One region of the Streptomyces sp. NPDC050485 genome, then DNA from elsewhere that is predicted to be linked to it. Evidence: predicted binding sites of a transcription regulator. Region 1 holds the regulator's gene; the other holds the start of a gene.
The links. Region 1 encodes HrcA, which represses chaperone genes, less so after heat shock. Its sites were predicted from a motif close to TTNGCACTCNGNNNNNCNGAGTGCNAA; they were not measured.
Positions count from the first base shown of each region.

Region 2: the regulator HrcA is predicted to act here: its motif matches at 1,840-1,866, upstream of groES (co-chaperone GroES).

Region 1 is NZ_JBITHR010000001.1:197,315-201,765, forward strand. It holds gene ACIBK6_RS00935 (nitronate monooxygenase) at 1-677, opposite strand, end outside; gene dnaJ (molecular chaperone DnaJ) at 834-1,970, opposite strand; gene hrcA (heat-inducible transcriptional repressor HrcA) at 1,971-2,990, opposite strand; gene ACIBK6_RS00950 (MBL fold metallo-hydrolase) at 3,147-3,866, shown strand; gene ACIBK6_RS00955 (DUF3097 domain-containing protein) at 3,897-4,451, shown strand, end outside.
Region 2 is NZ_JBITHR010000024.1:26,610-31,060, reverse strand. It holds gene groL (chaperonin GroEL) at 1-1,269, opposite strand, end outside; gene groES (co-chaperone GroES) at 1,385-1,693, opposite strand; gene ACIBK6_RS33995 (polysaccharide deacetylase family protein) at 2,009-2,917, opposite strand; gene ACIBK6_RS33990 (methyltransferase domain-containing protein) at 2,916-4,217, shown strand; gene ACIBK6_RS33985 (hypothetical protein) at 4,257-4,451, opposite strand, start outside.

The DNA of each region.
Region 1 (4,451 bases):
GCGAGCACCGCCGCGATCTGCGCGCCGCGCATCAGGCCGCCCGCCGCGACGATCGGCAGCTGGACCGTCTCCTTGACGAGTGCGATCAGCGTGAGCAGTCCGAGCCCTGCCCCGCCGGTCTGCGGATCGTCCCGGTAGGTGCCCTGGTGGCCGCCCGCCTCGACACCCTGCACACACACCGCGTCCGCCCCGGCCCGCTGCGCGGCCTGCGCTTCCTGGGGGGTGGTCACGGTGACGATCGTGTACGTGCCGAGCTTCGTGAAGGCGTCGAGTACCGCGCGCTCGGGGCAGCCGAAGGTGAACGAGACGACCGGTACCGGGTCTTCGCGCAGGATCGCCAGCTTGGCCTCGTAGTTGTCGTCGCCCCCGGTGTCGGCGTCGCCCAGCGGCGTCTCGTACCAGGAGGCCTCGCCCGCCAGCTGGTGCCGGTAGACCTCGATGGCGGCGGGGTCGGTGTGCGGGTCCTGGGGCATGAACAGGTTGACTCCGAAGGGCTGGTTCGTCAGCCCGCGCAGCTGCTTGATCTCCTGGTACATGCCGTCGGCGGTCTTGTACCCGGCGGCGAGGAATCCGAGCCCGCCGGCCTCGGAGACGGCCGCGGCCAGTGCCGGACCGGAGGCGCCACCCGCCATGGGCGCCTGCACGATCGGATACCGGCAGAGATCGGTCAAAGCCATGCTCGCATCGTGCCATGTGCTTGCTCTCGCACCGAATCGCCCGCTGATTGCCCACCCCGCACGGGGCTCCGCCCCGGACCCCGCTCCTCAAACGCCGGAGGGGCTGGCTTTCCCGGGCAGTACCGGGAAAGCCAGCCCCTCCTCGTTTCTTTCGGCTCAACGGCCGTTGAACGCGTCCTTCAAGCGGGAGAACAAGCCCTGCTGGCCCGGCTGGAACTGGCCCGTCGGGCGTTCCTCGCCGCGGAGTTTGGCCAGCTGGCGCAGGAGGTCCTCCTGCTGGGGGTCCAGCTTGCTCGGGGTCAGGACCTCGACGTGCACGATGAGGTCGCCCCGGCCGCCGCCGCGCAGATGCGTGATGCCCCGGCCGTGCAGCGGGATGGACTGGCCGGACTGGGTGCCCGGACGGATGTCCACCTCCTCCATGCCGTCGAGCGTCTGGAGCGGCACCTTCGTGCCGAGCGACGCCGCCGTCATGGGGATGGTGACCGTGCAGTGCAGGTCGTCGCCGCGGCGCTGGAACACGTCGTGCGGGAGTTCGTGGATCTCCACGTACAGATCGCCGGCGGGGCCGCCGCCGGGGCCGACCTCGCCCTCGCCCGCGAGCTGGATCCGGGTGCCGTTGTCGACACCGGCCGGGATCTTCACGGTGAGCGTGCGGCGCGAGCGGATGCGGCCGTCGCCCGCGCACTCCGGGCACGGGGTCGGGACCACGGTGCCGAAGCCCTGGCACTGGGGGCAGGGGCGCGACGTCATGACCTGGCCCAGGAACGACCGGGTGACCTGGGACACCTCGCCGCGGCCGCGGCACATGTCACAGGTCTGCGCGGAGGTGCCGGGCGCGGCGCCCTCGCCCGAGCAGGTCGTACACACCACGGCGGTGTCGACCTGGATCTCCTTGGTGGTGCCGAAGGCCGCCTCGTTGAGGTCGATCTCCAGGCGGATCATTGCGTCCTGGCCGCGGCGGGTCCGCGAGCGCGGGCCGCGCTGCGAGGCCGTGCCGAAGAAGGCGTCCATGATGTCCGAGAAGTTGCCGAAGCCACCGGCACCGAAGCCACCGGCACCGCCGCCGCCCGACGACGACAGCGGGTCGCCGCCGAGGTCGTACACCTGCTTCTTCTGCGGGTCGGAGAGCACCTCGTAAGCGGCGTTGATCTCCTTGAACCGCTCCTGGGTCTTCGGGTCGGGGTTCACATCGGGGTGAAGTTCCCTCGCCAGCCTCCGGAAGGCCTTCTTGATCTCGTCCTGAGATGCGTCGCGGCGCACGCCGAGTACGGCGTAGTAGTCCGTGGCCACTTACGACTCCGCCAGGATCTGTCCGACGTAACGTGCCACTGCGCGTACCGCTCCCATCGTTCCGGGGTAATCCATGCGGGTCGGTCCGACCACGCCGAGTTTGGCGACCGCCTCGCCGCCGGAACCGTAGCCGACCGATACGACGGACGTGGAGTTCAGTCCTTCATGGGCGTTGTTCTCGTGCCCGATGCGTACGGTCATGCCCGATTCCTTGGCCTCGCCGAGCAGCTTGAGGAGCACGACCTGCTCCTCCAGCGCCTCCAGCACCGGCCTGATGGTCAGCGGGAAGTCGTGTCCGAAGCGGGTGAGATTGGCGGTGCCGCCGATCATCAGCCGCTCCTCGGTCTCTTCGACCAGGGTTTCGAGGAGGGTGGCGAGGACCGTCGAAACGGTTCCTCGGTCCTCCGGTTCAAAGGACTCCGGCAGGTCCTGCACGAGCTGCGGCACGTCCGCGAAGCGGCGCCCCACGACCCGTGCGTTGAGCCGGGCCCGCAGGTCCGCGAGCGAGGCGTCGCCGAACGGCGCCGGGCAGTCGACCATGCGCTGCTCGACCCGCCCGGTGTCGGTGATCAGCACCAGCATCAGCCGGGCCGGCGCCAGTGAGAGGAGCTCCACGTGCCGCACCGTCGAGCGGGTCAGCGACGGGTACTGGACGACCGCCACCTGCCGGGTCAGCTGCGCGAGCAGCCGCACCGTACGGGCGACGACGTCGTCCAGGTCGACGGCGCTGTCCAGGAAGTTCTGGATCGCGCGGCGCTCGGGCGACGACAGGGGCTTGACGCCCGCGAGCCGGTCGACGAAGAGCCGGTAGCCCTTGTCGGTCGGGATCCGGCCGGCGCTGGTGTGGGGCTGGGCGATGAAGCCCTCCTCCTCCAGTACCGCCATGTCGTTGCGCACGGTCGCCGGTGAGACGCCCAGTGCGTGCCGCTCGGTCAGGGCCTTGGACCCCACCGGCTCCTCGGTGCCGACATAGTCCTGGACGATGGCGCGCAGCACCTCAAGCCTGCGTTCACTGAGCATCGCGCACACCTCCAGTTGCCGTCCGTTTTGGCACTCGCTGTGTTCGAGTGCCAGCAATCCCCCGGCCAGTGTACGGCCGACCGGTACGCCCCTAGCAAGGGCGGCCGACCACGCTACCGTGCGACGTCACCGGGGGATTGCGGATAGCGTCGCGTCATGGACGTCAATTGGGAAGAGTTCGGCTGGGAGCGCCTGGGTGACGGGGTGGGCCGCAGGCGCCTGCCGGTCTGGGACGCCACGGCCGGGCTGGTCTCCGGGGAGCACGGGCTCCTCCTTTACGACACCGGCGCGACCCTCCAGGAGGGCGCCGAGCTCCGGACGCAGGCCGAGGCGCTGTTCGGCCGCCGGGTGACCCATATCGCACTCAGCCACCCGCACTTCGACCACGTCCTCGGCACGGCCGCCTTCGCCGGCGCCGAGGTGTTCGGGGCGGTCGGGATCGAGCGCGCCCTCGACCGCGACGAGCTGCGCAGCGACGCGACGCGCCAGGGTGTGCCGGACGACGCGGCAGCCGAGGCCGCCGACCTGCTGGTCAGGCCGCAGCACATGGTGTGCGGCGAGTGGACCCTGGACCTGGGCGGCCGCCAGGTCCTGCTCGCCAACGTGGGCCCGGGCCACTCCGGCCACGACCTGGCGGTCCTGGTCCCGGCGAGCGGCGGATCTCCCGAGATCGTCTTCTGCGGCGACCTGGTCGAGGAGTCGGGCGAGCCCCAGGCGGGCCCGGACGCGGTGGGTTCGCGCTGGCCGGCCGCCCTGGACCGGCTGCTCTCGCTGGGCGGCGAGGACGCGGTGTACGTACCGGGGCACGGGTCGGTGGTCGACGCGGCCTTCGTCCGCGCCCAGCGGGACCAACTCGCGGCCAGGTTCGGCTCGTAGGGGTGGGCGGGCCGCCGTATTCTCTGTCGAATGCGCAGCTACAGCCCTGACCTGACGCCCCCCTGGAAGAAGAAGCAGGCCCCCGCGCCCGAGGTGCCGGCGGAGGCCGATCTGGTCGTGGAGGAGGTCTCCACGGGGTTCTGCGGGGCCGTGATCCGCTGCGAGAAGACGGCCGAGGGGCCGACGGTCACGCTGGAGGACCGCTTCGGCAAGCACCGCGTCTTCCCGCTCGCGCCGCGCGGCTTCCTGCTGGAGGGCAAGGTGGTCACGCTGGTACGCCCCTCCGCCGCCCCCGTACGCCCCGCCCGCACCGCCTCCGGATCGCTGGCCGTACCGGGCGCGCGGGCCCGGGTCGCGCGGGCGGGCCGGATCTACGTCGAGGGCCGCCACGACGCGGAGCTGGTGGAGAAGGTGTGGGGCGACGACCTGCGCATCGAGGGCGTGGTCGTCGAGTACCTGGAGGGCATCGACGACCTCCCCGCGATCGTCGCCGAATTCTCCCCCGGCCCGGACGCCCGCCTCGGCGTCCTGGTGGACCACCTCGTTCCCGGCTCGAAGGAGTCCCGCATCGCGGCGTCGGTGACG
Region 2 (4,451 bases), on a different contig from region 1:
GGCGGCGTGCACCAGGGCGGAGCCACCACCGGAGACGATGCCCTCCTCGACCGCGGCGCGGGTCGCGGAGATGGCGTCCTCCAGACGGTGCTTGCGCTCCTTGAGCTCGACCTCGGTGGCGGCGCCGACCTTGATCACGCACACGCCGCCGGCCAGCTTCGCGAGGCGCTCCTGGAGCTTCTCGCGGTCCCAGTCGGAGTCCGTGGACTCGATCTCGGCCTTGATCTGGGCGATGCGGCCCTCGACGTCACCGGAGTTGCCGCCACCGTCGACGATGGTGGTGTCGTCCTTGGTGATGGTGACGCGGCGGGCGCTGCCGAGCACCTCAAGACCGGCCTGGTCCAGCTTGAGGCCGACCTCTTCGGCGATGACGGTGGCACCGGTGAGGGTGGCCATGTCCTGGAGCATCGCCTTGCGGCGGTCGCCGAAGCCGGGGGCCTTGACGGCCACGGCGTTGAACGTGCCGCGGATCTTGTTGACGACCAGGGTGGAGAGCGCCTCGCCCTCGACGTCCTCGGCGATGATCAGGAGCGGCTTGGAGGAGCCGGCCTGGATGACCTTCTCCAGGAGCGGCAGCAGGTCCTGGATCGAGGAGATCTTGCCCTGGTTGATCAGGATGTACGGGTCGTCGAGGACGGCCTCCATGCGCTCCTGGTCGGTGACCATGTAGTGCGACAGGTAGCCCTTGTCGAAGGCCATGCCCTCGGTGAACTCAAGCTCGACACCGAAGGTGTTGGACTCCTCGACGGTGATGACACCGTCCTTGCCGACCTTGTCCATGGCCTCGGCGATGAGCTCGCCGATCTGCTTGTCCTGGGCGGACAGCGCGGCGACGGCGGCGATGTCGGTCTTGTCCTCGATCGGACGGGCGGTCGCGAGGAGCTCCTCGGACACGGCCTTGACCGCGGCGTCGATGCCCTTCTTCAGGGCGGCCGGGGAGGCGCCGGCGGCGACGTTGCGCAGGCCCTCGCGGACCAGCGCCTGGGCCAGGACGGTCGCGGTGGTGGTGCCGTCACCCGCGATGTCGTTGGTCTTGGTCGCCACCTCCTTGACGAGCTGGGCGCCCAGGTTCTCGTACGGGTCGTCGAGCTCGACCTCGCGCGCGATGGTGACACCGTCGTTGGTGATGGTGGGAGCGCCGAACTTCTTGTCGATGACGACGTTGCGGCCCTTGGGGCCGATCGTCACCTTCACCGTGTCGGCAAGCTTGTTGACGCCGCGCTCAAGGGCGCGACGGGCGTCCTCGTCGAACTTCAGGATCTTCGCCATGGGAGCGGTTCAGCCCTCTCGGAAAACTCGGGTTAACGAAACTGCGCCCCTCGCCGCCCGGCAATCAGCGGGGTGACCAGGGGCGCAGCACTCAAAGCATTCGCTTCGAGGTGAATTACTTCTCGATGATCGCGAGCACGTCGCGAGCCGAGAGGACGAGGTACTCGTCGCCGTTGTACTTCACCTCGGTGCCGCCGTACTTGCTGTACAGCACGACGTCGCCGACCTTGACGTCGAGCGGCAGGCGCTCGCCGTTCTCGAAGCGGCCCGGGCCCACGGCGAGGACAGCACCCTCCTGGGGCTTCTCCTTCGCGGTGTCCGGAATGACCAGGCCGGAGGCCGTGGTCTGCTCGGCGTCGAGCGGCTGGACCACAATGCGGTCCTCGAGCGGCTTGATGGCAACCTTGGAGCTGGCGGTCGTCACGATCCGGTCTCCCCCTTCGGAGATCTCACGGGGTTAACTGTTTGGGGTGGCGACCAGGTGGATCCGTCGTCGCGGGTGCCGGACCTGCCCGTCGCTGTGTTGGCACTCTCCGGTGGGGAGTGCCAGAAGCGAGACTAGGACGGTGATTAGCACTCGGTCAAGCGGAGTGCCAATCTCCCACCGACGCGGCGCACCCTCGCGGGGCTCCCGACCCCGCCCCGCCGGGCACCCCGCGACGGCGCACCGGCCGCGAGCGGCCCGTCGGGAGCGGCCCGCGACCGGTGCCCGCGGTTCATCCCGGCTCCCCGGACCCGGTCATACGTAGTCCTCCAGCCTGGCCACCGCGTACCCCTTGTCGGTGATCACCTTCATCACCTGCCGGACCATGTCGGCCATCGTGCCGTTCCAGTCCTGGCGCCCCCGGAAGTGGCTGAGGATGATGTCGCCGGGGTGCAGATCGCGGTCCCACTCGCGCCATTCCATGTGATCGGTGAAGGCCTCCTCCGCCCACAGCGGCGCGGCCTGGATCCCGCAGGACTGGGCGGCTTTCAGGGTGTCCTCGTTGTAGTTGCCGTACGGCGGCCGGAACAGCCTGGGCCGCTGGCCCGCCCACTGGCCGATCTTGTCCTGCTGGTCGCAGATCTCGTGCCGCTGCTCGTCGTAGGAGAGCGCGGGCATGTAGCGGTGGTTGATGGTGTGGTTGTTGAGCGTGACCCCGAGGCTCTGCATCTTCCGGAAGTACGTGTGGTCGTCCTTGACGAGGTAGTCGCTCAGGAACGCGCTGTAGGGGATGCGGAGTTCCTGCATCATCTTCAGGAACTGGGGGTCCTTCTCCGCGCCGTCGTCGATCGTCAGGAAGACGATCCTGTCCTTGGTCGGCACGGTGGTGAAGACGGGTGGCAGCGAGTCGCCCCCGTCCGTCTCGAACCCCTTCCGGTTGGTGATCCTCGGCTTGACGGCGGGCGGAGCGGGCGCGAGCAGGGGCGGCTTGTCGAGCCCCCACTTCCTGACCGCCGCGAGCCGGGCGGCCTCGGCCTGCTTGAGCTGCTCGGAGTAGCCGGTGAGCGCGCCGGCGGGGCCTTTGGCGCCCTGGGGGCCGGGCCGTCCGGTCCCGCCGTCGTCGGCGGAGCATCCGGCGGCGAGCAGGGCGGCGGCGAGAACCGCGGCGGAGGCGGCCGCGGTGCGGGATCTGCGGGATTTACCCTTTTGTCCGACTAGCTGCATGGCGCCGCATCCTGTCAGGACCGGGCCCCGCAAGCCGTACGACACCGCCACCGCGGGCGCACCGTCGCCCACCTGGCCCACACCGGCGCGGCGGCTGGACGACAATGGCGGGGTGAACGACCTCGACACCTTCTCCCTCCTGCTGACCGGCGAGGGCCGCGCCCTGCTCGCATCACTGCGGGAGTACGACCCGTCCCAGGAGCTGGCGGTCGCCACCCGGCTGCGCCGCGAGCACGACGCGGGGCTGGTGTCGGCGGCGCTCGGGCAGGCGCGGCTGCGCCAGCGGGCGGTGGCGAAGTTCGGCGCGGTGGACGCGCACCGGATGTTCTTCACGCCGAACGGCGTCGAGCAGTCGACCCGCGCCTCGGTCGCCGCCCACCGCGCGGAGGTCTTCGCCTCGCGCGGCGTGCGCGGCGTCGCGGACCTGTGCTGCGGCATCGGCGGCGACGCGCTGGCCCTTGCCCGGGCCGGGATCCGTGTCCTCGCAGTCGACCACGACCCGCTGACGGCGGCCGTCGCCCGCGCGAACGCGGCGGCGCTGGGCCTCGGCGACCTGATCGAGGTGCGCTGCGCGGATGTCACCGACATCGATACGGCTCCGTACGACGCGGTGTTCGTGGACCCGGCCAGGCGCGGCGGTCGAGGCCGTGTCTTCGACCCCGAGGCGTACTCGCCGCCCCTGTCGTGGGCCGTCTCGGCAGCCCTCAAGGCGCCGTTCGCCGCGCTGAAGATCGCCCCCGGCATCCCGCACGAGGCGATCCCGCCGCAGGCCGAGGCGGAGTGGATCTCGGACGGGGGCGATGTGAAGGAAGCGGTGCTGTGGTTTGGCACCGGCGTGAGTCCGGGCGCGTTCCGCGCCACCCTGCTGCCCTCGGCCGCCGTCCTGTCGGCGCCCGCCCCGCTCCCCGCCCCGCCGGTGGGCCCGGTCGGCCGCTATCTGTACGAGCCGGACGGCGCCGTCATCCGCGCGCACCTGGTCGCCGAGATCGTGGAGCGGTGCGGTGGGCGGCTGATCGACGAGACGATCGCGTACGTGACGAGCGATGAGCCGTACGCGTCCCCGTACACCTCGGCGTACGAGATCACCGATCAACTCCCGTTCAACATGAAGAAGTTGAAGGCGCTGCTGCGGGAGCGCGAGGTGGGCGTCCTGACGGTGAAGAAGCGCGGCTCGGCCGTGGAGCCGGAGGAGGTGCGCCGCAAGGTGAAACCCCAGGGCCCGAACGCGGCCACGGTCTTCCTGACCCGGGTGGCGGGGGCCCCGACCATGCTGATCGGCCGCCCCGTGGCCCGGAAGTAGTTGCCGATCGGGCACCCCGCACCCCGGGACTGGTTGCGCCTAGCCGAGGTCGGTCAGCTCGTCCGCGTACACCTGGGAGAGCGGCTGGGGGCCCACGTACTGCTGGCAGTTGCACTGGGCCGATTCGAAGCGCAGCGGCTTCTTGTTCTCGTCCCAGGCGACCGGGACCTCGACCCGCTCGTGGCACCTGCCCTGCTTGTCGTGCTTGGCGAGGTGATGGGTGCAGCCGCAGAC